Regions from separate parts of the Leeuwenhoekiella sp. NPDC079379 genome, predicted to be linked through region 2. Evidence: riboswitches for the same ligand, from Rfam matches in the RefSeq annotation. Region 2 holds a riboswitch; the other holds the start of a gene.

Region 1 (16,072 bases), on a different contig from region 2:
ACTGCCCAATTTTTTGAAGTAGAGAGCTTATTACCCTCGAGATTTAGAAATTCGTTTGCAGGTACATTGTCGGGTAAAATATAACTGCCTTCTGCTTTAAGCATGGCAGGGAATATAATGCAATGAAAAACGATATTATCTTTTCCTATAAAATGAACCAGTTTTGTGTCTTCATCTTTCCAGTAAGGTTCCCAATCTTTTCCTTCGCGTGCAGCCCACTCTTTTGTAGATGAGATGTAGCCTATGGGAGCATCAAACCAAACATATAAAACTTTACCTTCTGCGCCCTCTACCGGAACTGGAATTCCCCAATCAAGATCCCGAGTTACAGCACGTGGTCTCAAGCCATCATCAATCCAGGATTTGCATTGCCCGTATACATTAGACTTCCAATCTTTTTTATGATCCTCAAGAATCCACTGTTTTAAGAAGTCTTCATAACGTTCTAAAGGTAAAAACCAGTGTTTGGTTTCTTTCATTACAGGTTTTGCGCCAGATATAGTAGATTTTGGATTTATTAGATCTGTCGCATTAAGAGAAGAGCCACAGCTCTCACATTGATCACCATAAGCCTCTTCATTACCACACTTAGGGCAAGTACCTATTACAAAGCGATCTGCTAGATATTGATTTGCTTCGGCGTCATATAACTGCTCTGTAACTTCTTCTATAAAGTGACCTTTTTGGTAAAGTTTTGTAAAGAATTCTGATGCAGTATTGTGATGTACTTCCGCAGAAGTACGGGAATAATTATCAAAAGAAATTCCAAAATCTTCAAATGAATCTTTGATGATTTTATTGTATTTATCAACAACTTCCTGAGGTGTTATCCCTTCCTTTTTGGCTTTGATACTTATTGCAACACCGTGCTCATCACTACCACATATAAAAGCTACATCTTTGTCTATACCTCGTAAGTAGCGTGTATAAATATCTGCCGGCACATACACGCCTGCTAAGTGTCCTATATGTATAGGGCCGTTTGTATAAGGCAGTGCTGCGGTTATTGTATATCTTTTAGGAGTCATAATAAATATAAAATTTTCAGCGGCAAAGATACCATTTATGGGTTTAATCAAAACCAGTGATAGGAGCACATTTATTAAGTATGTATCTTAGTCGTTTATATCATATATGAAGAAGCAAATTTTTATAATTGTAGGGCTTGTAATCCTTTTAGGTTGTAAAGAAAAGTTAGATTCTAAAGCGGCTTCCCCAACTGTTATTCAAGAAGAGACGGTGCAAGAAAATGTATATACAGTTGAAGAAATATACAGACTAGCTGAAGCCAAATTAATTATAGATACATTCGCTGAAGAAGATCTTTTAGAAACAAAACAGTGGATCGAAGAGGGAAGTATGGAAGTAGTTACCTTGAAAGTCTATCCCAACACTCCCAAAGAGCTTCTAATTAATTATACAGATATCAACAAGACTGCCGTTCACAGTATTGAAGCCTATGCTTACGACAGCCCTTGGAAATCTAAAACCGGAATTTACATGGGAATGCCTTTAAATGAACTAGAAGCATTAAATAAGAAATCACTTCGTTTTTATGGCTATGAATGGGACTATGCAGGTGCAGTAGATTTTGAAAAAGGTGCTCTGGCGAGTGAGATTCTTTTTGTCTATTTAGGGACAGATGGGGATGTAGATATGCCAAAAGAACTTATAGGTAGTGATATTACTATAACTTCTGAGCAAGCAAAACAGCACAATATTGACTTTAAAGTAACGGGACTTATGTATCGTCCTAAAAAATAAGATTTCATGTTAACTCCCCCATATTTAAAAAAAGGTGATCGAGTAGGTATCGTTTGTACAGCGCGCAAAGTAGATCTAGATGATCTGGAGAAAGGTATAGTTTATTTAAAAAATATGGGTCTGGTTCCTGTTTTAGGTAAAACAATAGGTGCTTCTGCAGACCAGTATGGAGGAACAGACAGCGAGCGTGCTGCAGATTTACAAGCTATGCTCGACAATGAAGATGTTAAAGCAGTATGGTGCGCAAAAGGAGGGTACGGCACCGTTCGAATTGTTGACAACATCAATTTTTACAAATTTGTAAAATATCCCAAGTGGATTGTAGGGTATAGCGATGTCACAGTCTTACATTCTCAAGTGCATATGTTAGGTTTTGAAACCATACACGCTGTGATGCCGGTAGGCATATCTAGAAATACTAAAGAAGCTAAAGAAACACTTAGACGGGCTTGGTTTGGGAATTCATTAAATTATAGTATTGATTCTACACGCTATAACAGACCTGGTCAAGGAACGGGGGAACTGGTGGGTGGTAATATCTCAATATTATATTCTTTATGCGGTAGTACATCATCTATTGTAACAGATGGTAAAATTCTATTTATTGAAGACCTGGATGAGTATTTGTATCACGTAGATAGGATGATGGTCAATATAAAGCGTAATAATATGCTGTGTAATTTAAAAGGTCTTATCGTTGGCGGGTTAACCAAGATGCACGATAATTCGGTGCCTTTTGGAAAATCGGCACGGGAGATTGTACTGGATGCGGTTAAAGAATATGATTTTCCGGTTTGTTTTAATTTTCCGGCGGGCCATCTCAAAGATAACAGAGCATTAATCTTCGGTAGAACGGTTACGCTCGATGTTTCTGAAAGCCAAACAAACCTATCGTTTAAAGAAGAAAGTTAATACTATATAACTGCTATGAATCACAACGAACTAGGTAAGTGGGGGGAGCAATTTGCAGCAGAATATTTAGAGAAAAATAATTATGAGATTATTGAGCGTAATTGGTTTTTCGCTAAAGCGGAAATTGATATTATAGCCAAAAAAGACAATGAACTCATTATCGTAGAAGTCAAAACGCGCAACTCAGATTTTTTTGGCGATCCGCAGGATTTTGTAACGCCATCGAAGATAAAATTACTCGTAAAAGCGGCTAACGAATACATTATTGCAAACGATCTGGATATCGAAACCCGTTTTGATATTATTGCTGTTCTTAAAAACAAAACTCAAGAAAAACTAGAGCACTTTGAAAATGCTTTTTATCATTTTTGAAACATAATTATGGCTAATCAGTGGGGTATTCCGGCAGATGTTGAGAAATTAGTTTTAAGCCGTGATAAAAAGTGCGTGTATTGCGGGGTTGATTTTTCAATAAACCATGTCTCAAGAAAGACTAAACCATCTTGGGAGCATATAATTAATAATATTCATCTTTCCTCAGTAGAAAATATTGCGCTATGTTGTATTTCTTGTAATGCGAGCAAAGGAGCTCATAAATTAGAAGAATGGCTTACTGGCAAATATTGTTTATCAAAAAGTATAAACGAGAATACTGTAGCAGAAGTAGTTCAAAATGTCATTAGAGAGAATATTTCAAAAACTTAAAAAGAGAAATCAAACTCGAATTAATCTTTCTCTTTTGAGGTTAGTCTTCTGCAGTTTCTAACCTATTCTGAAACTTGTTCTACTTTCTTCGGCATTAGTGGTTTTAAAACATCTATAGCCTTATCTACTGTAGAAATCCCTTGAGCGGTAAGTAATAAACGCAAGCCTTTGCTGGTTTTCTTCTCTTTTAAGGTCACGCGGTTAGAGTGCGTTTGTACATATTGAAGTACGCGGGAGAACGCAGCACTTTGGTAAAACTTAGATTGCTGGTCTGCAATAAAAAACCCAATAAGTTTTTTATTTTTCATTACTACTTTTTCAAGTCCGTAGTGCGTTGCAACCCATTTAATACGTACCGAATTTAATAAGTCGTCTGCTTGTTTGGGCAACTCACCAAAACGGTCTATCAATCGAGTTTCAAAAGCTGCCAGTTCTTCTTCGGTTTTCAACCCGTTAAGTTCTGTATAGAGATTTAAACGCTCGGTTATATTATTGATGTAGTCATCAGGAAACATTAAGGAGAAATCAGAATCGATGACGGTATCTTTTACGTACTCTTTGTTAGTGTCGTCTGCATTGTCTTCAGCATATAAATCTGCAAACTCATTTTCTTTAAGTTCTTCTATAGCCTCGTTTAAGATTTTCTGGTAGGTATCAAAACCTATCTCGTTCATAAAACCACTTTGTTCACCACCCAGAAGGTCACCGGCACCGCGTATCTCAAGGTCTTTCATTGCGATATTGATACCGCTACCTAAACTTGAAAATTGCTCTAATGCCGTCATACGTTTACGCGCATCTTCGGTCATTGTAGAAAACGGAGGTGTAAGGAAATAGCAAAACGCTTTTTTATTGCTTCGGCCTACACGACCGCGCATTTGATGCAAGTCTGATAGTCCAAAATTATTAGCATTATTGATGAATATCGTATTTGCGTTAGGTACATCAAGACCGCTTTCTACAATGGTGGTAGATACGAGTACATCAAACTCGCCATCCATAAACCTGAGCATAAGTTCTTCAAGTTTCTTTCCATCCATCTGGCCGTGACCTATGCCTACTTTAGCATCGGGCACAAGCCGCTGAATTAAACCGGCAATTTCTTTAATATTTTCAATGCGGTTATGAATGAAGAATACCTGTCCGCCGCGTTGTATTTCATACGATACAGCATCTCGTATGGTATCTTCAGTAAAACGCGCGATATGGGTTTCAATAGGGTAACGGTTAGGCGGTGCTGTGGTGATGGTACTTAAGTCACGGGCCGCCATTAAACTAAACTGTAGCGTACGCGGGATAGGAGTTGCCGTTAATGTTAATGTATCTACATTCTCCTTAATCGTCTTAAGTTTATCTTTTACTGCTACACCAAATTTTTGCTCCTCATCTACAATAAGTAAGCCCAGGTCTTTAAATTTTACATTTTTACTGGTAAGCTGGTGTGTGCCTATAATGATATCAACTCTACCATTTGCAAGACGCTCTAAGGTTTCTCGTTTTTCTTTCGCTGTGCGAAAACGGTTTAAATAATCTACAGTAACCGGTAAATCTTTAAGGCGCTCGCTAAAGGTTTTATGATGCTGAAAAGCAAGAATTGTTGTGGGTACTAAAACCGCAACTTGTTTCCCGTTATCAACCGCTTTAAAGGCTGCGCGTATTGCTACTTCAGTTTTACCAAAACCCACATCACCACAGACCAGACGATCCATAGGTCGGGAGCTTTCCATATCTGCTTTTACCGCTTCGGTGGCGCTGCTTTGATCTGGAGTATCTTCGTAAATAAAGCTCGCTTCTAACTCGTTTTGCAAATAGGTGTCAGGACCAAAGGCAAAGCCTTTTTCGAGTCTTCGTTTTGCGTAAAGTTTAATTAGGTTGAAAGCAATTTCTTTAACCCGTGTTTTTGTCTTCTGTTTTAGTTTTTTCCAGGCGGCACTTCCCAGCTTGTAAATTTGAGGCGGTTTCCCGTCTTTGCCATTGTATTTAGTAACCTTATGAAGCGAATGAATACTCAGGTAGAGCACATCGCGTTCGCCATAAATTAATTTAATGGCTTCCTGCATTTTGCCTTCAACCTCAATTTTTTGAAGTCCGCCAAATTTACCAATACCGTGATCTATGTGTGTGATGTAATCACCTACCTGTAGACTGGTTAAATCTTTAAGCGTGATCGCCTGTTTTTTTGCGTAGCCATCTTTAAGTTTAAACTTGTGATAACGTTCAAAAATCTGGTGATCTGTGTAACAGACAATTTTAAAATCTTCATCTATAAAACCTCGGTATAGCGGTAAAATAATGGTCTCATATTGCTTCACGTCAAGTTTTGCATCATCAAAGATGTCTTTAAAACGCTTTGCCTGTTGCTCGCTACTGCAGCAAATATAATTGGTGTAACCCGCGTCGTTATTTTCATTTAAATTTTGAATAAGCAAGTCAAATTGCTTGTTAAATGCCGGTTGTGGGTGTTGACTAAAGCTAATTTGATTCGCGGATTCCTGTCCCGGTAAATCAGTTCCCACTTTTACTAAGGTAAAATCGAGTAATTGTCTTCGTATGGTTTTTGAATCGCAAAATAAAGCCTCTGGTGCTGTGCGTTTGATCTCACTTTCAAGTTGATCATAGGCTTCCTGAGCCTTTTCAAAATTAGTGTCAATACGAGCCGAAAGTTGTTCTAAATCTTGCGCAAAAACAACGGTCTGATCTGAAATATATTTGAAAAAACTATCGCGTGATTCCTGCAATGCCTTATTTTCCACATTAGGCATCAAGCTTATTTTCTCAATCTTTTTTACTGAAAGTTGTGTCTCTACATCAAAGGTACGTATGCTGTCAACCTCATCGCCAAAAAACTCAATACGGTAAGGCTCATCGTGTGAAAACGAAAAAACATCTATAATACCACCGCGTACAGAAAACTCTCCTGGTTCTGTAACAAAATCAACGCGTCTAAACTTGTATTCAAACAGCATTTCGTTTACAAAATCGAGCGATAGCTTATCATTCAGCTTAACCTTTAGAGTACTTTTATCTAGTTCTTTTCGGGTTACTACTTTTTCAAAAAGCGCATCAGGATAAGTGACAATAAGGGCCGGTTTTTTACGACTGTTGATGCGATTTAAAACTTCGGCTCTAAGTAACACATTAGCATTGTCGGTCTCTTCTATTTGATACGGTCTGCGGTAGCTGCCGGGATAGAAAAGTACATTGCTTTCTTTTACTAATTGCTCTAAATCATTGAGCACATAGGCAGCTTCTTCCTTGTCATTTAAAATGATAAGAAAGGGTTTATCTGCAGTTTTAAAACTTTCTGCAATTAAAATGGAAAGCGACGAACCTATAAGGCCGTTCAATGTAATTCGAGATGAATTTTTTTCGCTACTAGAAATAGCGTCTTGCAGTTTTTGCATTTGCAAAGACTGTAAAAAAGGCTGCGTGATCTTGGTTTTACCCATAAGCCGACAAAGATAGTATCTTCTTGTTTTTTATCATTAATCCGCAGGCGTATTTATCATTATTGTAACATAGTATTAATCTATTTACGCAGGTTAATTATGCATTAGAAAAATCATAACAGGTATTTACAATTTTAATAACAAGTTAGACTTGCAGCAAACAGTATCTTTATAAAAAACTAGATTTATGGCAATTGAGCACTTTGATGTATTTGTAATTGGGACCGGTAACGCAGGAAAACATGTAGCTTATGATGCTGTTGAAGCCGGATTAAAAGTTGCCATTGCAGATAATAGAGAGTTTGGCGGTACCTGTGCAAACCGAGGATGTGATCCTAAAAAAGTTTTAGTAGGAATCACCGAAGTTTTAGAACGTAGCCGTGACTTAAGCGGTAAAGGAATCGATGATTTGCCTAAAGTAAATTGGGGAGACTTAATGAAATTTAAAGAGACCTTTACCAGTGCGGTACCCTTTACAACAGAGCGAAAACTGAAAGATGCAGGAATCAAATTATACCACCAGTCGCCAAAATTTATTGATGAGCAAACCCTTTCTGTGGAAGGTAAAACGGTGACAGCAGATAAAATTGTAATTGCGACGGGAAACATACCACTTGAGTTAAAAATACCGGGAAGAGAATATGCGCATATAAGTGATGACTTTTTAGAGCTCAAAGAATTACCCGAAAGCATGATTTTTATAGGTGCAGGATATATTGGGATGGAGTTTGCGCATATTGCTGCACGTTGCGGGGTAGATGTAACTATCGTAGATGTGAATGACGGTATTCTTTCTAATTTTGATAGCCAGTTGGCGAAATATCTTCAGGAGAATTCTGAGCAAATAGGAATTAATTTTGTCTTTAATGCACGAGCCACCGCTATCGAAAAACTTCGGAAGAACTACCGGGTTACTTTAGATCAGGGAGAAGAGTCTATTGAATTGAAAGCTGAAATGATCTTTAATACTGCAGGTCGTGTGCCGGCAATAGCAGATTTAGAGCTTGAAAATGGAAACGTAGCGTTCAGTAAAAAGGGGATTGAGGTCAATGAGTATTTGCAAAGCACAACAAATGTAAATGTTTATGCTTGTGGAGATGTATCAGACACGAGCACATTAGCACTTACACCTATAGCGCATCAAGAAGCGCGTGTTGTAGCTAAGAATATAGTTAAAGGAGAAAATTATTTGAAGCTAGATGTGCCGCCTACGCCTTCTGTCGTATTTACACAACCACAACTGGCAACTGTAGGTTTTAATGAAAAAGAAGCTAAGGAACAGGGTTATGATATTGTCGTACGGGAAGAAAATGTGCCTACTTGGTACAACTCAAAACGAATGAATCAAAATTGCTATGCCTTTAAAACAATCGTTGATAAAAAAACAGGTTATATTTTAGGAGCACATCTATTAAGTTGGGATGCCGCAGAAACTATAAATATGTTTGTTATGGCAATGTGTGGCAAACTAGATGTAAACACCTTAAAAGGGATGGTTTTTACTTATCCCAGCTGGTCTAATGATATTAAATCTATGATTTAAACCGCTCTTTAAGTTTATTAATAGGGTTTGTTTCCCGATTACGATACGCGTGTAATCCTGAAGAAATAGTAAGTAGAAGAGTTCCTAAAAGTGCAAAATAGGCAACACTTTCTAGGTTGTCTTTATGTCTTATGAATATGGCAAAAAGCGCCCATGCGCCTACCAGTGCAAATTCGCGCATATTGCGCAGGTTAATCATAAGCAGGTTTATAAACACAGCAACAGTAATTAACGTCATCGTAGCGATAATCTGGGTTAACTGACTGCCGGCTAAATCTAATTTTACTAAAAATGCTGAAATATTTGCAATGACTGCAACCGCTACCCAACCGCTGTAAATACAAATAGGCCACCATACAAATGCTATAATTTCTATAGGAGCATCCCAGCGTTCCATATTTGTTTTTAAAACAATTTTAAGCAGACAAAAAAGCATCCCAATTATTATAAATACGGAAAGCCATATGTAATCATATGTAAAAGCAACCACCCATAATGCGTTAAGTACATTTACACTCGTAAACCAGTAACCTGTTTGCTCGATATGCGGAGTATCTTTTTTACTGAAAAATGCGCGTCTAATACCAAATATAGCGTACGCCAATAATCCTATGAAAATAACACCCCAGATTGAAAAAGCGTAACCCGCAGGCGTGAATAGATTGTCATAAAGATTACTCACTTCGCCAATGGTAGTATCATTCCAGCGCTGTGCCTGTGATAAACCATTTATTGTAATAACCAGGATTACCGAAAGTAAATTGAGTATAGCGAGTTTCTTTTTCATAGATTTTGATGTGTGTGAAATCAAATTAATATTCTGAGTCTGATGAATAGATTGAAGTATTTAATCCTTTAGCGCAAGTAATAATTCGCAAGATTTAAAAATAGTATCATTCAATTGCGTAAGAGCAGCTTTCTATTGAACCTGTATTACCTCTTTTTTTGTTACGGCAAAAACAGCATCTCCAGGTTTTGGCTCCAGATAATAGTTTCCGGTAAATGTACCGAAAGCCGGTAAGATCAATTGATTTTCAGTCTTAAAGAAACATGAAAGTTTTAAAACCTGACGGCCTATTCCGCCCAGACGAATTCCCGGATGTATATGTCCGCAAAAATTGAAAAAACCTTCAGTTTCCTCCGGGTGATGCGTAAGTAAAAAAGGTCCGGTTTTAATTTCAGAATATATGGGAACTCCCAGTTTTTCATAGTTGAGCGGAGCAATGATATCATGATTTCCTGCTACTAAAATGATATTTTCTTCTCGGGAGGCAACCCAGTCCTCAAATAAATTCCATTCGGTATTTAAACTACTGTGAAACAGATCTCCCAGAAAGCAGATCCCTTTAGGTTTAAAAGAATCTGCAATGCGTGAAAGTTGTATGAAATTTTCGGCTACTGCCTTAAATGGCACAGCGCTCCCGTGTTTTCTAAAATGAGACACTTTTCCCAGATGTACATCTGCAATAAGAAGCGTCTCTTGTTCTACCCAATAAATACCACCTGCAGGATGTAAAATAAAGGTATTATTAAGTATGGTAATGGTTTGATTCATAGCGCTGCAAATTTCAGTATTTTTAGCCACTTCTTAAACGCAGACGCATAAAAAATGCCGAAGCTAAACTTCGGCATTTTATAATATCTATAATAGTGATGTTATTACATATCGTAATTAAGCATCCAGTTTACACCATACTTATCGCGTACACGAGCGTAATAAGCATTCCAGCTGGTTTCTTGTGGTTTTGCAAGACTTTGTCCTTCAGCAGATAATTTATTAAATAATTCGCTTACTTCATCTTTACTCTCAAGATCAACGCCCAGTTGCACTTGATTACCGTGCTGTAAGGGTGTATCTGGGGAAGCATCATATGCCATCAAATGAATTCCTTTTCCTTTAAGCTCTGCATGCTGCAGTTTATCTCTATAACTTCCAGGAATATCAATATCTTTCCCTTCGTAAGTTTCTTTGTTAATTATATCTCCGCCAAAACAATCTTTATAAAAATTTAAAGCTTCTTGACACTCACCTCTAAAAGTTAAATATGGTTTTACAGTTTTCATAATTTTTGATTTTTTAGTTATTCTAAAATTACAAAGCGAGGCGTGTATTTATGGGCTCTTTCGTGTTATTTTGTTCTTAATCAAAGGCTAAATAATGTTAAGTAGGATAATGCCTTTTTAAAATTTTCAAATCATAAGTGCAGTAGGTCTCCAATTTATGTATAGCTTTACGTTGTAAACTTTAGGGGCGCTGATAACAATATTGGCTGAGATAGTACCCTTTGAACCTGATCTGGTTAGTACCAGCGAAGGGAAAAGTGAAAACTTTCCACAATAGATAGGATCTTTTAAAAAGATTCCATGCTAACGGGTTGTTGCTTTTTGGCGTATGCTACCTTCAGTTTACAGTTTAAAACTATTTTAAATGATCACTGTAAACGTCAACAATCAATCACATTCTTTCGTTAAAGAGCTTTCGCTTTCAGAACTTTTAATTCATCTCAACATCGTGCAAAAAGGCATCGCTGTGGCTGTTAACAACGCCATTGTTACCCAAACTGCATGGAATGAATTTATGCTGAAAGATGGTGCTCTGGTACTTATCGTTAAAGCTACGCAAGGCGGATAGAATTATTGATTTGTGACACGTATAATTCTTAAAACTATCCGTTATGAAGACCGAAAAAATTCCAGAGCAACAAACCATTAGCCGTGCACCTTTTCCTAATTCAGAAAAAGTGTACGTAAGCGGCAGCCTGTACCCAGACCTTAAAGTGCCTATGCGCCAGATTTCTCTGGCACATACGGTAGATAAATTTAATGGTAAGGTTGAAAAAAACGCACCGGTTTTGGTGTATGATACCAGTGGCCCATTTACCGATCCTAATATTGAGATTGATGTAAAAAATGGACTTGATCCCGTACGTAAACAGTGGATTCTAGACCGCAAAGATACCATCCAGTTAGAAGGTCTTTCTTCGGCTTACGGTCGTAAACAGGAAGAAAACCCTGCGCTCGATCATTTGCGCTTTGTACGCAATACAAATCCATTAAAGGCTGAAGCAGGTAAGAATGTAACTCAGATGCATTATGCACGTCAGGGAATTATAACCCCTGAAATGGAGTATATCGCAATTCGCGAAAATCAAAAATTTGCCGAAATACAACATATTACTCCACAGCATCCCGGAAACAGTTATGGGGCGAGTATTCCAAAAGTGATTACCCCAGAATTTGTGCGTGATGAGGTTGCCCGGGGAAGAGCAATAATCCCGGCAAACATCAATCATCCGGAAGCTGAGCCTATGATTATAGGGCGTAATTTTTTAGTAAAAATAAATGCCAATATCGGTAACTCTGCTGTAAGTTCTTCAATTGAAGAAGAGGTAGAAAAAGCAGTGTGGGCGTGCCGCTGGGGAGCAGACACCATAATGGATCTTTCTACAGGAAAAAATATTCATGAAACTCGAGAGTGGATTTTACGCAACTCTCCGGTGCCCATAGGTACAGTTCCTATTTATCAGGCTTTAGAAAAAGTTAATGGTAAAGCCGAAGATTTAACCTGGGAGATTTTTAGAGACACGCTTATCGAGCAGGCAGAGCAGGGAGTAGATTATTTTACGATTCACGCCGGTGTACGTCTTAAGTATGTGCCACATACTGCAAAACGCCTTACTGGTATTGTTTCTCGGGGAGGTTCTATAATGGCAAAATGGTGTCTGTCGCACCATAAAGAGAGTTTTCTATATGAGCATTTTGAGGATATCTGTGAGATTATGAAAGCTTACGATGTTTCTTTCTCTCTAGGAGATGGTTTGCGCCCAGGTTCTATAGCAGATGCTAATGATTATGCGCAGTTTGCCGAGTTAGAAACGTTAGGCGAACTCACAAAAATTGCATGGAAACATGATGTGCAATGTATTATTGAAGGTCCCGGGCACATCCCAATGCATATGATAAAAGAGAATATGGATAAGCAGCTTGAAGTTTGTGGAGAAGCTCCGTTTTATACCTTAGGTCCATTAACTACAGATATTGCTCCGGGCTACGATCACATCACCAGTGGTATAGGTGCGGCAATGATAGGCTGGTACGGTTGTGCGATGTTGTGTTATGTGACGCCTAAAGAGCACCTGGGCTTGCCTAACAAAGAAGATGTAAAAACCGGCGTGATAACTTATAAAATTGCTGCACATGCGGCAGACCTTGCAAAAGGGCATCCGGGAGCGCAACACAGAGACGATGCGATGAGTAAAGCGCGGTTTGAATTTAGATGGGAAGATCAGTTCAATCTGGCGCTTGATCCAGATACGGCTCGTGAATATCACGACGAAACATTGCCGTCTGATAACGCTAAAGTTGCACACTTTTGCTCTATGTGCGGACCTAACTTTTGCTCTATGAAAATTAGTCAGGATGTGCGCAATTACGCTAAAGAAAAGGGTTTAGAGACCGAAGAAGCACTCGAGAAAGGAATGAAGGAAAAGTCTGAAGAGTTTAAAAAACACGGAAGCGAAGTGTATCTGTAAATCATTAAAGATGCTGGTTGTTATTACTGCTGAAACATTTTTTACTGCTGAAATAACCCAAATCAAACAACTTATTGATTTGGGTTTAAAAACAGTTCACGTACGCAAACCACAGGCTTCTTATATTGAATTGAAAAGTTGGTTGCAGCAGTTTGAGCCTCATTATTTAGCGACCATGATGCTACATCAGCATCATAAACTAGCTGAGGAATTTTGCTGTAAGGGAATGCATTTTAAAGAAATGCAGCGCAATACAGAGTCAGAAGCTTTTAGATTTCAATTAGAAAAACTTAAAAAGAAAAGATTTCAGGTAAGTACCTCTTTTCACGAGATAAACGAACTCAATAGTTATTCAGCACTTTTTGATTACTGTTTTTTAAGTCCGGTTTTTACTTCAATTTCAAAAACAGAATATGAAGGAAAACAGTTTGAAGTACATAATATTCCACAACAAATAATCGCTTTGGGCGGAATTACTTCAGAAAAAATAGCAGAAGTAAATCAACGGGGATTTAGCGGAATTGCTGTTTTGGGCGCGATATGGCTTTCTGAAAATCCCGTAGAAGCTTTTATTAAAATAAAAAATGAGTATGAACACATTTATAGATAAAACCCGTGTAAATAAGGAGATTTCTCACTTGCACTATATCTCTCAGGGTGCAGATGGCAAAGCCCATTTAGAACATATAGATCGGGTTTTAAAGGCAGGTTGCAATTGGGTACAGCTGCGAATGAAAAATACAGCTTTTGAAGAGGTTCTTGAGACTGCGCATAAAGCGAAAAAATTATGCGATCAATTCAATGCAAAACTCATTATAAATGATAATGTGAGTATTGTACAAGAGGTAGATGCAGCTGGTGTTCATTTGGGGCAACAGGATATGTCAACCGCAGAAGCGCGAAAGATTTTAGGCGAGTCTAAAGTAATTGGCGGTACTGCAAATACATTGGAGCAGTGTTTAGATCACTTAAAAAATGGGGTAGATTATATTGGTTTAGGACCCTTACGATTTACTTCAACTAAAGAAAAGCTGAGTCCTATTTTAGGAATAGAAGGGTATTCAAGCGTGCTTCAGAAGTATTTAAAAAATCAAAATACAGTACCTATTATCGCTATTGGTGGCATTACCAAAGAAGATTTTGAGGCATTAAAAAGCTGCGGAATACACGGTGTTGCGGTTTCAGGATTACTTACTCAATCACAGAACCTTGAGGAGCCTATTCATCAGGTTTTCCGCCTATGGCGAAAAAATAAAATATTTTAAAAAATGGAAAAATTAAGAATAGCAGATAAAACCTTCAGTTCAAGACTGTTTACAGGAACCGGAAAATTCAGTAGTTCGCAATTGATGCGCGATGCGATTTTAGCTTCAGAAAGTGAGCTGGTGACTGTTGCTTTAAAACGCATAGAAGCAGGAAATACTGAGGATGATATGATAAGCAGTCTTGCTCATGAAACCCTGCATCTCCTTCCCAACACCTCTGGAGTACGCACCGCCAAAGAAGCGGTGTTTGCAGCACAGATGGCTCGGGAAGCTTTACAAACAAACTGGATTAAGGTGGAGATTCATCCAGATCCTAAATATTTGTTACCCGATGCAATTGAAACATTAAAAGCGTGTGAAGAGCTGGTAAAATTAGGTTTTGTGGTGATGCCCTATATTCAGGCAGATCCGGTGTTGTGCAAGCGTCTTGAAGAAGTTGGTGCACAATGTGTGATGCCGCTGGGTTCGCCTATAGGCAGTAACAACGGACTTAAAACACGGGATTTTTTAGAAATCATTATAGCGCAAAGCAATGTGCCGGTTATCATAGATGCGGGTATTGGTAGACCGTCTCACGCAGCAGATGCTATGGAGCTGGGTGCCGATGCCGTTTTAGTAAATACAGCAATTGCTGTTTCTCCAGATCCTGTGAGGATAGCAAGAGCGTTTAAAATGGCTGTCGAAGCCGGTAGAATGGCATATACGGCACGATTTGCACCGCAAGCTACACACGCACAGGCAAGCAGCCCACTAACTCAATTTCTGTATGACTAATTTTAAAGAGCACTTAAACGCACACTCTTGGGATGCCGTTTTAGAATCTATTTTTTTAAAAACAGAACGGGATGTGGAGTTGGCGCTGGCCAGTGCTAAACCCAACCTAGAGGACTTTAAAGCTTTGATTTCGCCTTCGGCAAAACCTTTTTTAGAGCAAATGGCGGCAAAAAGCAAGGCGATTACGCAGAAACGGTTTGGTAATACGATGCAAATGTATGCGCCTTTGTATTTGAGTAATGAATGTCAGAATATTTGTACTTATTGCGGCTTTAGTCTTACAAACAAAATTCCTAGAAAGACTTTAAGTGATGCCGAAATTTTAAAAGAGGCACAGTTTTTAAAAAACAAGGGATTTCAGCATATTTTGCTCGTTACAGGAGAAGCTAATAAAACTGTGGGAGTAGATTATATTTCTAATGCGATACGCTTATTAAAACCGCATTTTGCAAACATTTCTATAGAAATACAGCCGTTAGATCAGGATGAGTACGAGCTTTTAATTAAAGAAGGTTTGTATGCCACATTGGTATATCAGGAAACGTATCACGAGGCAACCTATAAAATACACCATCCCAAAGGAAAAAAATCAAACTTTGATTACCGGTTAGAAACACCAGATAGGTTAGGAAAAGCCGGAATTCATAAAATAGGAATCGGCGCTTTATTTGGACTTGAAGATTGGCGAGCAGATAGTTTTTTTACAGCCTTACATCTCAAATATTTACAAAAAACCTATTGGAAAACTAAGTATTCTATTTCGTTCCCCAGATTGCGTCCTTTTAGTGGCGGTCTCGAACCAAAAGTAGAAATGACAGATCCAGATTTACTTCAGCTTATATGTGCCTATCGCATTCTAGACGAAAATGTAGAGTTGTCAATATCCACACGAGAGCAGGAGAAGTTTAGAAACCATATCGTGCATTTAGGAATCACTTCGATGAGTGCGGAGTCAAAAACAAATCCCGGAGGTTATGTGGTAGAACCGCAGTCTTTGGAGCAGTTTGAAATTTCAGATGAGCGCAGCACCGAGGTTATTGCTCAAATGTTACGCGATAGCGGTCGTGAACCGGTATGGAAAGATTGGGATCAAAACTGGTAAATGATGTTAACTACTAAAGACAAAAA
Region 2 (16,072 bases):
GCGAAAGCAAAACAAAACTATCGACCGCAACTCAAAAGAAGTCATGTTTAATGGAATGTGTGAAGCAGTCGCTGTTTTATGCAAACTTGATAATGTTGCAAATGTGATGGACTTTTCAAAACTCTTTGACTTTGAAGAAGACAAGCCGGTTTATAAACTTGCCTTTTAAGTTAAATTTCTTTTAGGATAACCATATATATATTCCCACGGTAAGTGCAACCAGTATAGATCCTGCAACGTTTACATATTTCCAGGGTTCACTGGGATTGGGATACAATTCCTGAACATAATTACCTTTAAAAGTTACTTTAGAAACCAAAAACATAATCAGGAAATTTAGAACGAACTCAATACCCCAAAGATGCACAAAGTGTATATCTAATTTTAGAATAAACGTTGTTAGAATATAGAATGAAAAACCAAATAGCAAACCTGCCTTTGCTCCTTTGGCATTGATTCGTTTAAAGAAGATTCCTGCTATAATTACAGAAGAAATAGGAATAAAAAAGATTCCGTTTAGTTCCTGAAGCAATAAATACAAACCGTCTGGTGCATATGCAACCATAGGAGCAACAGCGATAGCTAAAACTGCTAAAACTAATGAAGATAACTTACCAAAGCGCACCAGCTTTCTATCAGATACGGTTGGGTTAATAAGCTTCTTATAAATATCAAGACAAAATATGGTACTCGCAGAGTTGAGTACACTATTAAAGGTACTTAAAACTGCTCCCAGAATTACGGCAGCAAAGAAACCGAATAAGTAGGTAGGCAATACTTTTTTTACGAGCAATGGATAAATTAAATCTGGTGTTGCTTGAAATTCATCTTGAAAATAGTAATACGCTATAAGTCCCGGCAACACGATGATAATGGGGACAAAAAGCTTCAAAACACCAGTATAAATAAGCCCTTTCTGCGCTTCAGCAAGATTCTTTGCACCAAATGCTCGTTGAATAATCGCTTGATTCATCCCCCAGAAATACACTTGATTAATCATTAAACCGGTAAATAAAGTTGAAAAAGGAAGGTTAGAATCAGCAGCACCTATGATGTCAAACTTTTCGGGAGCAAAATCATAAACCGTTTGCATTCCTCCAAAAATACTTCCATCACCTATTTGATATAACGCAAATAGCGGAATCAAAATTCCCCCCGCCATAAGCCCTACTCCATTTAAAGTATCGGAATAGGCAACAGCTTTCAGTCCGCCAAAAATCGCATATAAAGAACCAATTACTCCTATTACCAGGACGGTATAGACAAGTGCTGTAGACCTAGAAATATCAAACATTTCAGAAAAACTGAAAACACTTTCGATATTTATCGCACCTGTATACAATACAATTGGCAACAGTGTCACCACAAAGGAGAGCATTAATAAAAATGCAACTACAGATCGCGTGGTACTGTCAAAGCGTTTCTCGAGATACTCAGGAATTGTAGTGAGCCCCATTCGTATAAAACGCGGTATAAAAAATAAGGCTGCAATAACGAGCGCAATCGCCGAGGTTACTTCCCAGGCGATTACTATAATACCATTTTGATACGAACTCCCGTTCATACCTATAAGATGTTCTGTAGATATATTTGTAAGAATCATTGACCCGGCAATTACAGTACCTGTAAGCGTTCTGCCGGCCAAAAAATAACCATTTGCGGTTGTAAATTGATCTTTACGTAGTTTCCAGGTCGTATAAAGAATTACAAATAAGGTGAATCCAAAAAAACCTATATAGGTAGCTGTCATAATTTAAAAGATCTTCTTTGCCCGATTAAAACATTAAGGTTTCCGGTAAGTATTTTTTTACCAATTCTTCGTAATACGGTCTCAATTTTTTAGAATCTGGCGGCACTGGTGCTTTTGAATACAAATCGTAGGGATTAAATTTCTTAACCCACTCAAACATCTCGTGATCCTTTTGAGTCATTAAATGTGCATATGCATTTTCTCTATGTTGTGAGTAAAACGAGTGATAACGTATCATATACAATGCAGGTTCGGGCATATAGTCTTTAAGTATCTGGTATAAATACTCATCGTGTCCCCAACTCATTTTAACCTTATCGAGACCGCAGTTTTCTTCATAAATCCCAAGTTTAGATGTGTACTTCTCATTATGGATATCAGGATTGTCTTTAAAAAACTCCGGGTAAACTATTTTATCAGAAAAAGCACACCCTACCGGGAAAGTATCTCCTACGACTGCCCATTGTGGCTCTCCAAAAAGACATAATACTTTGCCTACATCGTGTAAAAATCCGGTAAGCACAAACCAGTCTGGGTGACCGTCTGCACGTATAGCTTCAGATGTTTGTAGTAAATGCTGCAATTGATCTAAATCAATATCAGGATCACTATCATCTACGAGTGTATTTAAGAAGTCGATGGCTTCCCATATAGACATTTTTCTACGATCAAACTTTAAAAATTCGTTTTCCTTTTGAGTAACAAAATCATACGTCTGGTATTTATGATTTACACGGTAAAATTCTTTAACCGTATCTATCCGATCTGAATCTATATAGTTTCTAAATTCTTCCTCACTTTTCTCTGAAGGTTCTGGGTCTGGATATCTGTTTAATAAGTCATCTTCCCAATCGTCTAGATTTTGCATAGGACCGTTTGCTGTAGCATCCATAATATTTTATTTTTAATTAAACATTTTAGCTTTAAAACGTACTTTTTAGACCTGTTAGAAAATCTATTGAAGTCTATATAAATTTACAAAAATCAAAGACTCGCAATCGATTTCGAACTCATGGCAACCGAGAATGGTTAAATTCTGATTGGTGTAGTGTAAATACGCTTTACAAGAATAGATTTTATCTTCTTTAAGCATATGGATAAACTATGCAGTTATATGTACAACCTCGCCAGATATAGTATAAACGGGCAGGTGTTTCTAAATTTATTACCTTCAAAACACTAAGCATATTCATCTAGTCTTTTGCATGATTAAGCTGCGGTATTCTCTCACAGAACTCCTATCTTTGAGTTGGCTTTAGGGGTATTCTATCTAGAATTGAGACAGTCCCTTTGAACCTGTTTGGTTAACACCAGCGTAGGGAAAAGTAACAGAACTTCTACTCCAGAAAGAGCAGTATCCTCTAGCCGTAAATTTTAAAACATACGCGATGAACGAGAAACTCTGGCAACATATTTTAACCGTAAGAAATCAATCACCTCTAGTACAAAACATCACAAATTATGTAGTGATGAATAACACTGCAAATGCACTTCTTGCCATTGGCGCATCTCCTATTATGGCACACGCACACCATGAGATGGCATCTATGCAAAAAATATGCAACGCACTTGTAATTAATATAGGCACCTTAGATGAATATTGGGTAGAATCTATGCTCATCGCAGCAACAGAGGCTAACCACAATAACAAACCCTGGATTTTAGACCCGGTGGGCGCAGGTGCTACGCCATATCGCGATGAAGTATTAAATAGACTTTTAGATCTTAAACCTACTGCAATACGAGGCAATGCCTCAGAAATCTTGGCGTTAGCAAAACACAATAAAACCCAAACTAAGGGTGTTGACAGTTCTGCGTCGAGTCTTGAAGCTATAGATGCTGCCAGATACTTAACTAAAGAATTTGGATGCCTTGTTGTAATCTCTGGCGAGACTGATGTTATTGTAAATGAAGATCAAGAATTTAGATTAAGTAATGGTAATGCCTTAATGACAAAAATCACAGGTATGGGTTGTTCTGCAACCGCTATACTTGCTGCTTTCATTGCTATAATACCAGATCAAATTGAAGCAGCTATAGCCGCTACCGCTCTAATTAGTATAGCTGGTGAACTGGCTGCAAAACATAGCGCAGGGCCCGGCAGTTTACAAATGAATATCCTCGATAAATTGTATAACATCACAGAAACCGAATTTTTACAACATATTAAACTTTCTAATTAAATGAATAAAAATTCATTTCCATACCGATTGTATTTAGTCCTATCTGAAGAAGCTTGCGGTGGTAAAGATTTTTTAAAAGTTGCCGAAGAAGCTATAAAAGGTGGAGTAGACCTTATACAGCTGCGCGAAAAGAAAGCAACTTATGTAGAGTTTTTAGATAAAGCGCTTCGGCTTAAAGAGGTTACTACTAAATATGATATTCCCTTAATAATTAATGACAATCTAAGCGTTGCCCAGGAAGCAAAAGCTTACGGAATACACGTGGGTAATAACGATATTAACCCCACAGCAATTAGAAAAGACTGGGAAACCTGCAGGTTATTGGGCTACTCTATTGAATATCTAGAACAGCTATATAACGAACAAACCTATACATCAGATTATCTGGGAATAAGTCCGGTGTTTAAAACTCCCACAAAAACCGATACTGTTACCGCCTGGGGAATTGAAGGTATTCAGCAAATTAGAAATGCTACCGAAAAACCTCTGGTTGCAATAGGCAGTATAAAAGCATCAAATACAAGAGAAATAATTGAAGCCGGTGCAGATTGTGTGGCTGTTGTTTCGGCAATATGTGGTGTTAATAACCCTCAAAAAGCCGCATCTCTTTTTCGTAAAGAAATTGAAAAAGCTTCAAGATATAAACACAACTTAAGCTAAACCATGAAACATTATACGTATCCTTCTGTTTTGAGTATTGCAGGTTTTGACGGCAGTGGTGGCGCGGGATTACAAGCAGATTTAAAAACAATTTCTGCTCTGGGGTGTTATGCTACTACGGTCTTGACGGCACTACCCGTTCAAAATACAACCGGAGTAAAGTCAATTTTCTCAATTCCTGTTTCTGTAGTTGATGAGCAATTAGCTTCTATTTTTGAAGATATATTACCTTCCGCAGTAAAAATAGGGATGGTACATACCCCGCAACTGGTGGAAACTATTGCAAGATACCTCAACCAGCATCCTAACATACCTGTTGTTTTTGACCCTGTAATGGTAGCTACCAGCGGTCATAAACTAATTGAGGAAGCGACTATAAAAAGTCTTACCACTCATTTGTTTCCTGTTGCATCGATTATAACCCCAAATATGGATGAGGCTGCTTTGTTAGCAAATATGGAAGTAAAAAATCTCGACGATATGTATGTTGCTGGACAAAAAATTTTACAATTAGGCTGTAAATCGGTTTTATTGAAAGGTGGACATTTAAAAGAAAATATACTTACATCACTTTACTTCAAAGAAGACGGGAGCGTTGTAGAATATTCATATGAACGTTTTGAAACCCAAAATATGCACGGATCTGGTTGTACGCTTTCTTCGGCGATTGCTTCGTATATCGCACAAGGAGAAACCTTAGAGCGTGCAGTAAAACTAGGACAGGACTATGTGCATAAAGCAATTTATCACGCAAAAGATGTGATGATAGGTAACGGTAACGGACCATTAAATCACTTTTTTGATCCTCAAAAACTTATAAAAAATGAAATGGAGTAATACCAGCTGGAACCGTATTCAGCCTATATACGACAGAATTATTAAAATGCCATTTATCAATCAATTAGCAGATGGTTCGCTACCGCTTGAGCAGTTTCAATTTTATATACAGCAAGATTCAATTTATTTAGAAAACTTTGGGAGAGCACTTGCTTTAATTGCTGCGCGATGTCATGATGTGCAGGATATCCTTGCTTATACCCGTTTTGCTGAAGGTGCAATTGTAGTAGAAAATGCTTTGCATGAATCCTTTTTTAATGATTTCAAAATCACCAAGACACAGCAAATAAGCCCTGCTTGTCATCACTATATTCACTTTTTAAAGAGCACAGCTGCACTAGATCAGGTTGAAGTTGCAATGGCGGCAGTACTGCCCTGCTTTTGGATATATAAAGAAGTAGGTGATTTTATTTATGCAAATCAAACCTCAAAAAATAATCCGTACCAAAAATGGATTGACACCTATGCTGGTGAAGAATTTGGATTACTGGTAGAACAAGCTATTGCTATATGCGATCGGGTAGCACAAAACTGCAGTCAAAGTCAACTTGATAAAATGCATAGTGCTTTTTACATCGCTAGTCAGCTCGAATATATGTTTTGGGATAGTGCTTCAAAATTAAATAGCTGGGAGATCTAATTGTTAAAATTCAATTAAATAAAAAAAAATTTGTCACGCAAGAATAAACCTATCGTCATTAAGATAAGTAAGTAAGATTGACAAAATGTTTTCTATATATTTATTTGGATTAGCCGCCTTAATATCGAATTCACTAAGCGTTAATTATATATTTCAAAATCCCCTAGATTTAACTAGGGGATTTTTTTTTTGGTTATATATAAATATTTACCAAATCTAAATATCACAATTTAAGTTGTCCTTCAGTCAAATAAATACTTCAAGAATTCTTTATAATTGGGGTAAAACGTTTTTGAGATTTTGCTAAGAAATAGCAATTATCGATATGAAAATTATCTAAATTATGCACAAAGTATTCATTATGCGTAATCATCACATATAGTTTTTAACAAATCTTTAATACAACTCAATAAAACCTTAATAATCAATACTCCGTACATATTGTGTATTCTCTTTGGATACAACTTTTAATTAATCCAAAATACTCAATATTATGAAACACATTTTTACTAAAATCAGTATGCTGTCACTTGCGCTTTTGAGCCTAAGTAGTTGCGACAACGACGATTATTCTGAAGATCCTATTGCAATCGCAACTTGTGATGATGGGATTATGAATGGTACAGAAACAGGTATCGATTGTGGGGGCTCTTGTGCACCTTGCGCAGTTCCTGTAACACCGGGAAGACGTTCTGAGCTTTATGTTACAAATACAAACGCTTCAAACCCTTCAATCTTTAAATACAGTATTTCTGGAGATTCATTAGTGACTTTTACTACAAACTCTACAGTTACCGAAGGTATATACTATAATGCAACATCAGATCTATTAGTACAGGCTGCAGCAATGCCATCTGGTGTTTTACAAGCTTTCTCAGGAACAAGTGGTGTAGAAACTTCAACAATTACGGCAGATTTTACAAGTTCTGCAGATTTAACTTCACCTAGAGAAATTGCTGTAATGGGTGATACCTATGTAGTTTCAGACAATTCTGACAATACCTTTTATGTATATACATTAAGTGGTTCTGGTTTTACTCTTACTGCAACTATAGATATTCAATTTCCGGTTTGGGGAATTGCTTTTAGAGGAAATGATTTATATGCTGTTGTAGATGGTCCAGGTTCTAATGAACTGGCAGTATTTGCAAATTTTGCAGCTAATGCAACAACAGGTATTTTAAATCCAACCAAGCGAGTAACTATTGAAGGTATCGTAAGAACACACGGTTTGACATACGATGGCACCGATGATGTTATGATTATGACCGATATAGGTAGTGCTGCTGATGCAAATAATGATGGTGGTTTTCATATGATTTCTAATTTTTCAACAAAATTTGATGCTTTATCAGATGGTGAAGTTTTACCATTAAGTATGCAAGTACGTGTTGCAGGATCAAACACGATGATGGGAAATCCTATTGACGTTGCTTATGACTCTGAAACTAACGCTGTATATATTTCTGAAGTTGGAAACGGAAAAGTCTTAGGATTTACAAGCATAGGAACTGGTGGTAACTTAACGCCTTCATTCTCTAAAGATCTTGAAGGAGCTTCTTCTATTTACTTTTCTAGTGATGAGACTGATGGTCAAACCGGAATGGCTTCTATGAATAAAATGACAAAATTATATACTACTAGCACTGCTAATGGTGATATTACAATCTATGACGGTTCTGGTGCTACTTTAAAAACTGTTACATCTGCTGCTACAGGTTCTGAAGGTATCTTCTACTCTGCTCTTACAGATGTTTTAATTCAAGGAGCTCGCACGCCTGCAGCGCAATTAGAATACTATAGTGCATTCTCTGGCGCAGCGATGACTGCAACAGCAAGCTTTGCAAGCGCTACTAATACAAACTTAACAAGCCCAAGAGAAATCGCTGTTTATGGTAACAAGGTTGTGGTAGCTGATAACGCAAGTGGAATGTTATTTGTTTACTCATATTCTGGTACTGCATTTACACTAGTAAATTCATTCACTCCAGATTTTGTAGATCTTACCGGAGGTACACTAAGAAGCGTTTGGGGAATTACATTTAAGGGTAATGACCTTCTTGCTGTAATTGACGGCCCTGGCTCTAATGAGTTAGCTGTTTTTGAAGACTTTTTAACTACAAATACAACAGACGGTTCTATATCTGCTACTAAAACTATAGGTATTGCAGGTATCGTAAGAACACATGGTATTGATTATAGCGAAGCAGACGATGTACTTGTAATGACAAACATAGGTCTTGCCGCAGGTGGTGCCATTGATGGTGGTATTCACGTTGTACAAAACTTTAATGCTTTATTAACTGCTACTGCAGATGGTGGTACTATTGCTACCAGCAATCAAAACATAATTACAGGAGCTGCAACCTTAATGAATAATCCTATTGATGTTGCTTACGACAACAAAACTAAAACAGTATTTGTTGTAGATGTTGCTCAAGGTGCTGTGTATGCGTTTGTAAATGCTCTCACGCAAGGCGGTAATGTGGCGCCAGCTGTAAATAATACATTAGCACAAGCTGCTTCTATGTATTTATATAACAACTAAGCCTCTAGGCCTATCAAACCTAAATGTAAAAGGCTCCCAAATTGGGAGCCTTTTTTTATTAAAAATAACTTTGAAAAAAATATACCATTAATAATAACCACCCTACAGCAAGTAACAAACCACCTAACGGAGTTATAGGCCCCAAAAATCGCATTTTTCTTCCTGCAGCACTACTAAGGCAAAGACCATAAATAGAAAAAGAAAATAAAAATGTACCCAAGCTAAAGCAGGTTATAATAATTGATTCTAAACGTGTATTAAAATTAAGATTGAAGCTTAGAATCAATAATAGAATGGCGTGATACATTTGATATTTTATTCCGGTCTCAAAACTTCTCATTTGATCTTCATTTAATTTTTTCTTGAGCGCATGAGCACCAAAAGCACCAAAAACAATTGCTAAAAAACCAAATAGCGATCCAAAAAACTGACTTACTAAAATTTCCATAATTTATAATTGAATAGAATTTAAAGGTAAATTTTGAGAACTATTTAAACACAACTTTGCACTGAAAATTATATCTTCAAAAAATGAATTTGAAAAATTATATAACAGACGTTCCTAACTTCCCTAAAGAAGGAATTACTTTTAAGGATATTAATCCATTACTTGCTAATCCTGAAGCTACAAACAAAGCTGTAGAGCTACTTGCAAAAGGTTTGTACGGTTTTGATGCTACAAAAATTGTAGGCATTGAAAGCAGAGGATTTTTATTGGGTATTCTTTTAGCTCAAAAATTAAAACTAGGGTTTGTACCTATTAGAAAGCCAGGGAAATTACCGGGAGCCATAATTAGCCAAAGCTATGCGCTTGAGTATGGTGAAGATTCTATCGAAATTCAGGAAAATAGTATTAAACCAGGAGATCTGGTAATTGTACATGATGATGTCTTAGCAACTGGTGGCACGGCAGCAGCAGCTTGTAAACTTGTAGAAAAATGTGGTGGCACTGTTGTACAGTGCAATTTTTTAATGGAACTTAATTTTCTGGAAGGAAGATCTAAAATTAGCAACTACCCATTACACAGCATTGTGCATTACTAATCTAGTGAGTTTTTAGTAACCCATAATTTATATCCAAAAAGCGCCAACTGAAATTTGCTAGCCTTAGTAAGGTCTAACTCTTTTTTAGTAAAACTGGGCAATACCTTTTTATTAATTTTTGCCAGAGTTTTAAATAGGTGCTTTTTCATACTTTTTACTCTTTAAGTTTTAATAGTCTGATTCTTTCAAATTTAGAATATTAAACACAATTCTGCGCGCGCTTTCAGAAAGTGTTAAGACTTAAGTGCTTTAACTAAATAGCGTCTCGATGATTGTTAGAATTAAGGTTACCATAACTGTGATTTTTTGATTGATGAATTGTTTGTTCTACAAAGAATGCAAGTAAAAACCATATCTACAATTATTTTAAACAGTATTAATGCAATTGAATACAGTATTGTAAGTAAAAGAATCAAGTATACTTCATACTGAAACACTATTCCTATAATCTCGGTTTCATTCGTTAACTATAAGTTTAGCTATACGTGAAAAATGAAACATTTACAGACCTCTATTTTAGGTTTTCTTACTTTCTAAGAGCATTTTTAAAGTTAATTTACCGCTAAACGCAATTATCATCATATTCAAAAAAAAAACCGCTAAAGAATAGTACTCTAGCGGTTCTTTTCAAATATTTTTAATCTTATTATTTTTTGACTTTTGTGGTGATAATTACTACACCATCTTTACCATCCATTTTATCTTTATATAATGCTCTGGCAGCATCTCCTTTTAAGATATTTATTGATTCAATGCTAGAAGGGTCAATACTATTTAAATCTTTATCTAAAAAAATTTCACCATCAATTACAATTAAAGCCTTTGATGATTTTATCTCAGAATTTGAATCATTAGCATAGGTGGTATTAGATTTTTTTTCTTTCAATTCAATTTTAAGAGATTCTACATCTTTCTCAATTTCTTGCTTACGGGATTCTGAACGTTTCTCCATTTCCTCACGTTTTTTCTCCATTTCTTCCCGTCGCTTCTCCATTTCTGCTCTACGCTCATCCATTACTGCTCTACGCTCATCCATTTGAGCACGGCGGGCATCCAGTTCTTGTTGCATAGTGTCACTACTACTTACTTTTGTATTTGTATTTGTGCGTTGTACAATACTATTTGATCCAGAAACTACTCCAAAACTTCCATCTTCAGATCTGTAAATGACAATATCTCCTATAGGATTTGAGCTATTATAAGACGTGCTTGATTGGCTACCAGATTCTTCATCTACTACATTTAAAGATATACTGGTAATAAAACCATCGCTGTTATATTTTAGTTTTGAATATTTTAGCGAAACGTTATATTCAGATTTCAATTCTTTTACTAAAGCATCTAATTCTGATTTTGTAGCAGATTTAGAAATAACCTTCTTAAATTCCTTTGTATTTATCATAGGCGATTCGGCTTCAGTAGTTAATTCTATAACTGGCTTTGTATTCATATTAGAAGTTTCGCCAGTTGCATTTTTAGAAGATAATGATAATACGGGTTGCTTTACATTGGCATGTACGTTTTTCCCTTCGCTTTCCGAAGTATAACTTACAACTTCTTTTATATTGAAACTGTACATAAAAGCTGCCAATGCCGGCAAGACCAAAAGCATTTTCCACTTATTAATTCTTTTAGATTCTTGTTTGTTTAACATAACTATTCGTTTTTTGATAAATGATTGATAAAATGAATGTGAAAGACTAGGCACTCGCTTCGAAAAAGCAACACGTACTAATGCCAACTGATATTTTTTTTGATCTGTAACTTGACTGGCTGTCGCAGAGTCTGCGAGGTATTCTAAATTCTGATCTACTATTTTTTTATAAAGCCATGCGAACGGATTAAACCATTGCACAATTAGTAATATTTGTATTAAAAGCATATCTATACTATGACGTTGTTTAGCATGGGTTTGCTCGTGAAGAATGATCATCTCTAGCTCTGCTTGGGTATGACCCGTATGATCTAAAACGATGTAATTAAAAAAAGAAAATGGGGTCTCTAAACCGTCAATCTGTATATAATGAAATCCTTTACGTGTCGTAGAGCGTGAGCTTCTTACAAAACTTAGGATGTTCTTAACTTTTATAACTAATACGACAGTCATTACTAAAACTCCTAAACCGTATATAATACCTGCTAGTTCCCACCCGGTAATTTCTAACCAATTAGATGCTTCAATTTTGTTTGAAATATTGTTCTGCGTAGGAATATTGAAATCTACAAGTGCTTCATTTTTGTAAACTATGCGGGTTAATATAATTGGTGGAGCACAGACAGCAGTTAGTATGCCTATTAGTAAAAAATGTCTGTTGACTTTAAAAAAGGTTTCGCTTTCTAACAAAATTTTATATGCTAAATAAAATATAGCTAGGATTGTGGCACTTTTTAATAGGTAGGTTATAAGTAACATACTACTTCTTATTTTCAATTAAATCAAGAATCTCACGCAATTCGTTTGCAGTAATCTTCTCTTCTTTCGCAAAAAATGATACCATGTTTTTATACGAACTATCAAAAAATCGTCTGGTCGCTTCGTTCCAGAACTTGTTGCCATAAGCTTCTCTACTTATTATAGGAAAATATTGATGCGTTTTACCGTAAGCTTTATATCCCACATAGCCTTTCTCTTCAAGATTTCTTACAATTGTAGATACAGTATTGTAATGTAGATTTTCATCCTCGAGACCAGCCTGCACTTCTTTTACAAAAGCTTTTTCAAGCTTCCAAAGCACGTGCATAATCTCTTCTTCTTTGTTGGTCAATTTTTCCATTGTCAAAATTTATTTAGGGATTCTGTCTTGCTTTTCATTCGTTACTTATTCAACAACTTTAAATTTTCATAAATAATTAAAGATTAGCAGATAATCAAATGTAAAACTAAATTTTTAGGTAAACAACTATTTTTATAGTTTTAAAACTAGGTTTATAGTAATCTATATTTATAGGAATGAAAACGTATTCTACAAGCGTGAAATTTTTACCTATTTTTACAGAAACCTATTAGCCCTTGGACATTCTTGAAAATTTTAGAATACTCGATTTACTCGACATTCTATTAGTTGCAACTCTACTCTACTACCTTTATAAATTAGTTAAAGGAACTGTTGCTATTAATATATTTCTAGGAATTTGTATTATTTGGGTCATCTGGAAAATCACACAGCTGTTACAGATGGAAATGTTAAGTACCATTCTAGGACAGTTTATAGGTGCCGGAATGTTTGCGCTAATTGTTGTTTTTCAGCAAGAAATACGCAAGTTTCTTTTAATGATAGGTTCTACTAATATAGGTCGCAAAAGCGGATTTTTAAAGCATATTAAATTCTTGCAAGATGAAGCAAAAGATTCGTCAAACACTAAAGTTGAGGTAATCATTGAAGCCTGTGAAAAAATGGGAAGTGATAAAACCGGAGCTTTAATTGTTATTCAACGCACTACAAATCTCGATTTTGTAAAAAATACCGGAGACTCTATGAGTCTAGAGGTAAACAAACCTATTTTACAAAGTATCTTTTTCAAAAACTCTACGTTACACGATGGTGCAGTGATTATAGAAGAAAATAGAATTACCGCTACACGTGCAATTCTTCCTGTATCTAATGAACGTAATATACCGCTACGTTTTGGTTTACGACATAGAGCAGCTGTAGGTATCACTGAAAAAACAGATGCAGTTGCCCTTGTTGTGAGTGAAGAAACCGGTGCAATTAGTTATTTGAAAGATGGTGAATTTGTGCTTTTTAAAAGCAATGAAGAACTTATTGAAATTCTAAGAAAAGACCTTAGTTAAATCTCTATGAGTATCGAAAAGACCGAAAATACGCTCGTTATTGTGGATTACTGCAGAAATTGCGCTAAACATTTAATTCCCCATGCTAAATTCTGCGATAGTTGTGGTGCTAAAATCATTAAAAACCGAATAACGGCACGAAACCTTCTTGAGGATTTCAACGATAGGTTTTTAAGTATTGACGGCGCTTTTCCAAAAACGTTTATAGCTCTTTTTAAAAAACCCGAAGATGTTATAGGAGGTTATATAAATGGGGTGCGAAAAAAATACATATCTGCTTTTGGCTATTTCGCACTCTCCCTTTCGATTGCAGGTATTTATGTTTTTATAATTAGAGAATATTTTATGGATTCTCTTTTTGAAAACATAGCCTTTCCTGAAAAACAGAATAAGGTCAAATTAGATTTCATTAAAAAGATCACGCTGAATATCAATGAATATCAGGCATTATTCAGCATTATTAGTATTCCTTTTCTAGCTTTGATTTCAAGAATTGTTTTCTGGAATTATAAACAATTTAATTATCTGGAGCATATGGTTATTTACCTGTATGCTTTTAGCCACATTAACCTTACGTTTTACATTTTAGTAATTCTTACAATCTGGTCAACTTCCCTCTATACTTTTTTCAGTTTTGTCGGGATGATTGGGTATATGTTTTACTTATGTTATGTATTAAAAAGACTTTATCGTCTTAGCTTCTATAACTTAATCCTGAAAACTTCCTTATTTGCTTTAATAGGTATTTTGTTGATTTTACTACTATTTATTGCAGTGATCGTAATGACAAAAATAGGTATGTTTGATGAACTTTTAAAAAGTATAAAAACAGCTTAGGAAGTAAAAAATTAAACAATTTCTTGATTAGCCGCAAATTGAACCTCATAGAGATTGCGGTAATAACCACCCTCCTTCTGAAGCAGTTCTTTGTGGCTGCCTATTTCTACAATAATCCCTTTATCCATTACAATAATCTTATCTGCTTTCTTTATAGTGGCAAGACGGTGTGCTATAACAATAGACGTTCTGCCTTTTGTTATTTTGTTTATCGCTTTCTGAATAAGCTGTTCACTATTAGAATCTACAGAAGAGGTTGCTTCATCAAGAACTAGGATTCCTGGATTGCTTACATAGGCTCTTAAAAATGCGATAAGCTGTCGCTGACCACTAGAGAGCATTGCGCCACGTTCTTTTACATTATAATGATATCCATTAGGCAGACTACTTATAAAAGAATCAACGCCTATAGCTTTTGCAGCTTCTACCACGTCTTCTTCAGTAATATTAGGATTATTTAAGGTGATATTATTTAATATAGAATCTGCAAATAAGAATACATCTTGTAAAACAACAGCGATTTCAGAACGCAGCGAACTTAGCTTTACCTCCTTAATATCTATGCTGTCTATTTTTATTTTACCGCTATCAATTTCATAAAAACGACCCAGTAGATTAATTATCGTAGATTTTCCTGCACCTGTAGAACCTACAATTGCAACCGTTTCTCCAGCTTTTACTTCAAGATTAATTCCTTTTAAAACTTCTTCATCAGGAACATAGCTAAAACGTACATCTTCAAAAGTGAGATCTCCTCTAATACTATTTAAAATATGAGTTCCCTTATCTTCAATTCTAGAATCGGTATCCAGTATTGCAAAAACCCGGTTTGCAGCTACCATACCCATTTGTAGCGTATTAAATTTATCTGCTATTTGTCTTAAAGGCGTAAAAAGCATTTGTGAAAATTGAATAAATGCGGTTACTAAACCTATGGTTATAACATCACTTTGGGCCGCTCTAAGGCCACCATACCAAACTAATAAACCTATAGTTATCGAAGTTACCATTTCTGCAACCGGAAAGAAAATCGAGTTATACCAGACTGTCTTATTCCAGGCACGCATATGTTTTTTATTAATACCATCAAATTTCTTACGCTCAATATCTTCTCTTGAAAAAATCTGCACGATTTTCATCCCAGTAACACGCTCCTGTACAAACGAATTTAAATTAGCTACCTGCGTACGTACTTCTTCAAAAGCAACTTTCATCTTCTTTTGAAAAACACGGGTTGCATAAAGTATAAAAGGTAGAATTACAAAAACGATGAGTGCTAATTGCCAGCTCTTATAAAGCATAACACCCGCAATGACTAGCATTTTAAGCATGTCACTAATTATCATAAATAGACCTTCGCTAAAAATACTCGCTATAGTTTCAATATCATTTACAGCACGAGTAACCAGTCTACCTACAGCAGATTTATCGTAATACTGCATTTTAAAGCGAATCATATGACCAAAAAGCTTAACGCGAATGTCACGTACTACTTGTTGACCCAGCCAGTTTGCAAAATAAATAAACAGCAGTTGAAAGAGGGATTCACCTAATAAAACAATGAGGGTAAGCTGTATATAATAAATTAAGCTATCAATATCTTTAGGCTGCATACCTTCATCTATTGCAAGCTCAAGATAAATGGGCCTTAATACAGCAAATACAGATATTAATATCGCAGCAAAAGCCACAAAATAAAGCCTTACACGATATGGCTTAGTATAACCAAGCAAACGCTTAAAAAGCCCAAAATCAAATGCGTTACCTTTAGTTTCTTCTG

What was found. A riboswitch is a leader RNA that binds a small molecule or an ion and turns the genes downstream of it on or off. The one in region 2 is predicted to bind thiamine pyrophosphate.
Region 1: another riboswitch for thiamine pyrophosphate. It lies ahead of thiS (sulfur carrier protein ThiS); the one in region 2 lies ahead of thiM (hydroxyethylthiazole kinase).

The regions. Positions count from the first base shown of each region.
Region 1 is NZ_JBITTU010000008.1:65,941-82,012, reverse strand. It holds gene metG (methionine--tRNA ligase) at 1-1,028, opposite strand, end outside; gene ACIGAM_RS14590 (hypothetical protein) at 1,135-1,764, shown strand; gene ACIGAM_RS14585 (LD-carboxypeptidase) at 1,771-2,676, shown strand; gene ACIGAM_RS14580 (YraN family protein) at 2,692-3,048, shown strand; gene ACIGAM_RS14575 (HNH endonuclease) at 3,058-3,381, shown strand; gene mfd (transcription-repair coupling factor) at 3,444-6,830, opposite strand; gene ACIGAM_RS14565 (dihydrolipoyl dehydrogenase family protein) at 7,018-8,373, shown strand; gene ACIGAM_RS14560 (tryptophan-rich sensory protein) at 8,363-9,160, opposite strand; gene pdeM (ligase-associated DNA damage response endonuclease PdeM) at 9,293-9,928, opposite strand; gene ACIGAM_RS14550 (VOC family protein) at 10,033-10,437, opposite strand; TPP riboswitch at 10,611-10,708, shown strand; gene thiS (sulfur carrier protein ThiS) at 10,802-11,005, shown strand; gene thiC (phosphomethylpyrimidine synthase ThiC) at 11,049-12,905, shown strand; gene ACIGAM_RS14535 (thiamine phosphate synthase) at 12,916-13,515, shown strand; gene ACIGAM_RS14530 (thiamine phosphate synthase) at 13,496-14,170, shown strand; gene ACIGAM_RS14525 (thiazole synthase) at 14,174-14,944, shown strand; gene thiH (2-iminoacetate synthase ThiH) at 14,937-16,046, shown strand; gene moeB (molybdopterin-synthase adenylyltransferase MoeB) at 16,047-16,072, shown strand, end outside.
Region 2 is NZ_JBITTU010000005.1:204,660-220,731, reverse strand. It holds gene ACIGAM_RS11245 (Na(+)-translocating NADH-quinone reductase subunit F) at 1-169, shown strand, start outside; gene ACIGAM_RS11240 (solute:sodium symporter family transporter) at 182-1,750, opposite strand; gene ACIGAM_RS11235 (inositol oxygenase family protein) at 1,776-2,642, opposite strand; TPP riboswitch at 2,998-3,089, shown strand; gene thiM (hydroxyethylthiazole kinase) at 3,139-3,933, shown strand; gene thiE (thiamine phosphate synthase) at 3,934-4,593, shown strand; gene thiD (bifunctional hydroxymethylpyrimidine kinase/phosphomethylpyrimidine kinase) at 4,597-5,430, shown strand; gene tenA (thiaminase II) at 5,417-6,070, shown strand; gene ACIGAM_RS11210 (hypothetical protein) at 6,564-8,618, shown strand; gene ACIGAM_RS11205 (DUF423 domain-containing protein) at 8,677-9,066, opposite strand; gene ACIGAM_RS11200 (adenine phosphoribosyltransferase) at 9,150-9,662, shown strand; gene ACIGAM_RS11195 (SsrA-binding protein) at 9,659-9,811, opposite strand; gene ACIGAM_RS11190 (M56 family metallopeptidase) at 10,309-12,006, opposite strand; gene ACIGAM_RS11185 (BlaI/MecI/CopY family transcriptional regulator) at 12,077-12,436, opposite strand; gene cdaA (diadenylate cyclase CdaA) at 12,673-13,455, shown strand; gene ACIGAM_RS11175 (DUF3667 domain-containing protein) at 13,462-14,292, shown strand; gene ACIGAM_RS11170 (ABC transporter ATP-binding protein) at 14,304-16,072, opposite strand, start outside; gene truA (tRNA pseudouridine(38-40) synthase TruA) at 16,060-16,072, opposite strand, start outside.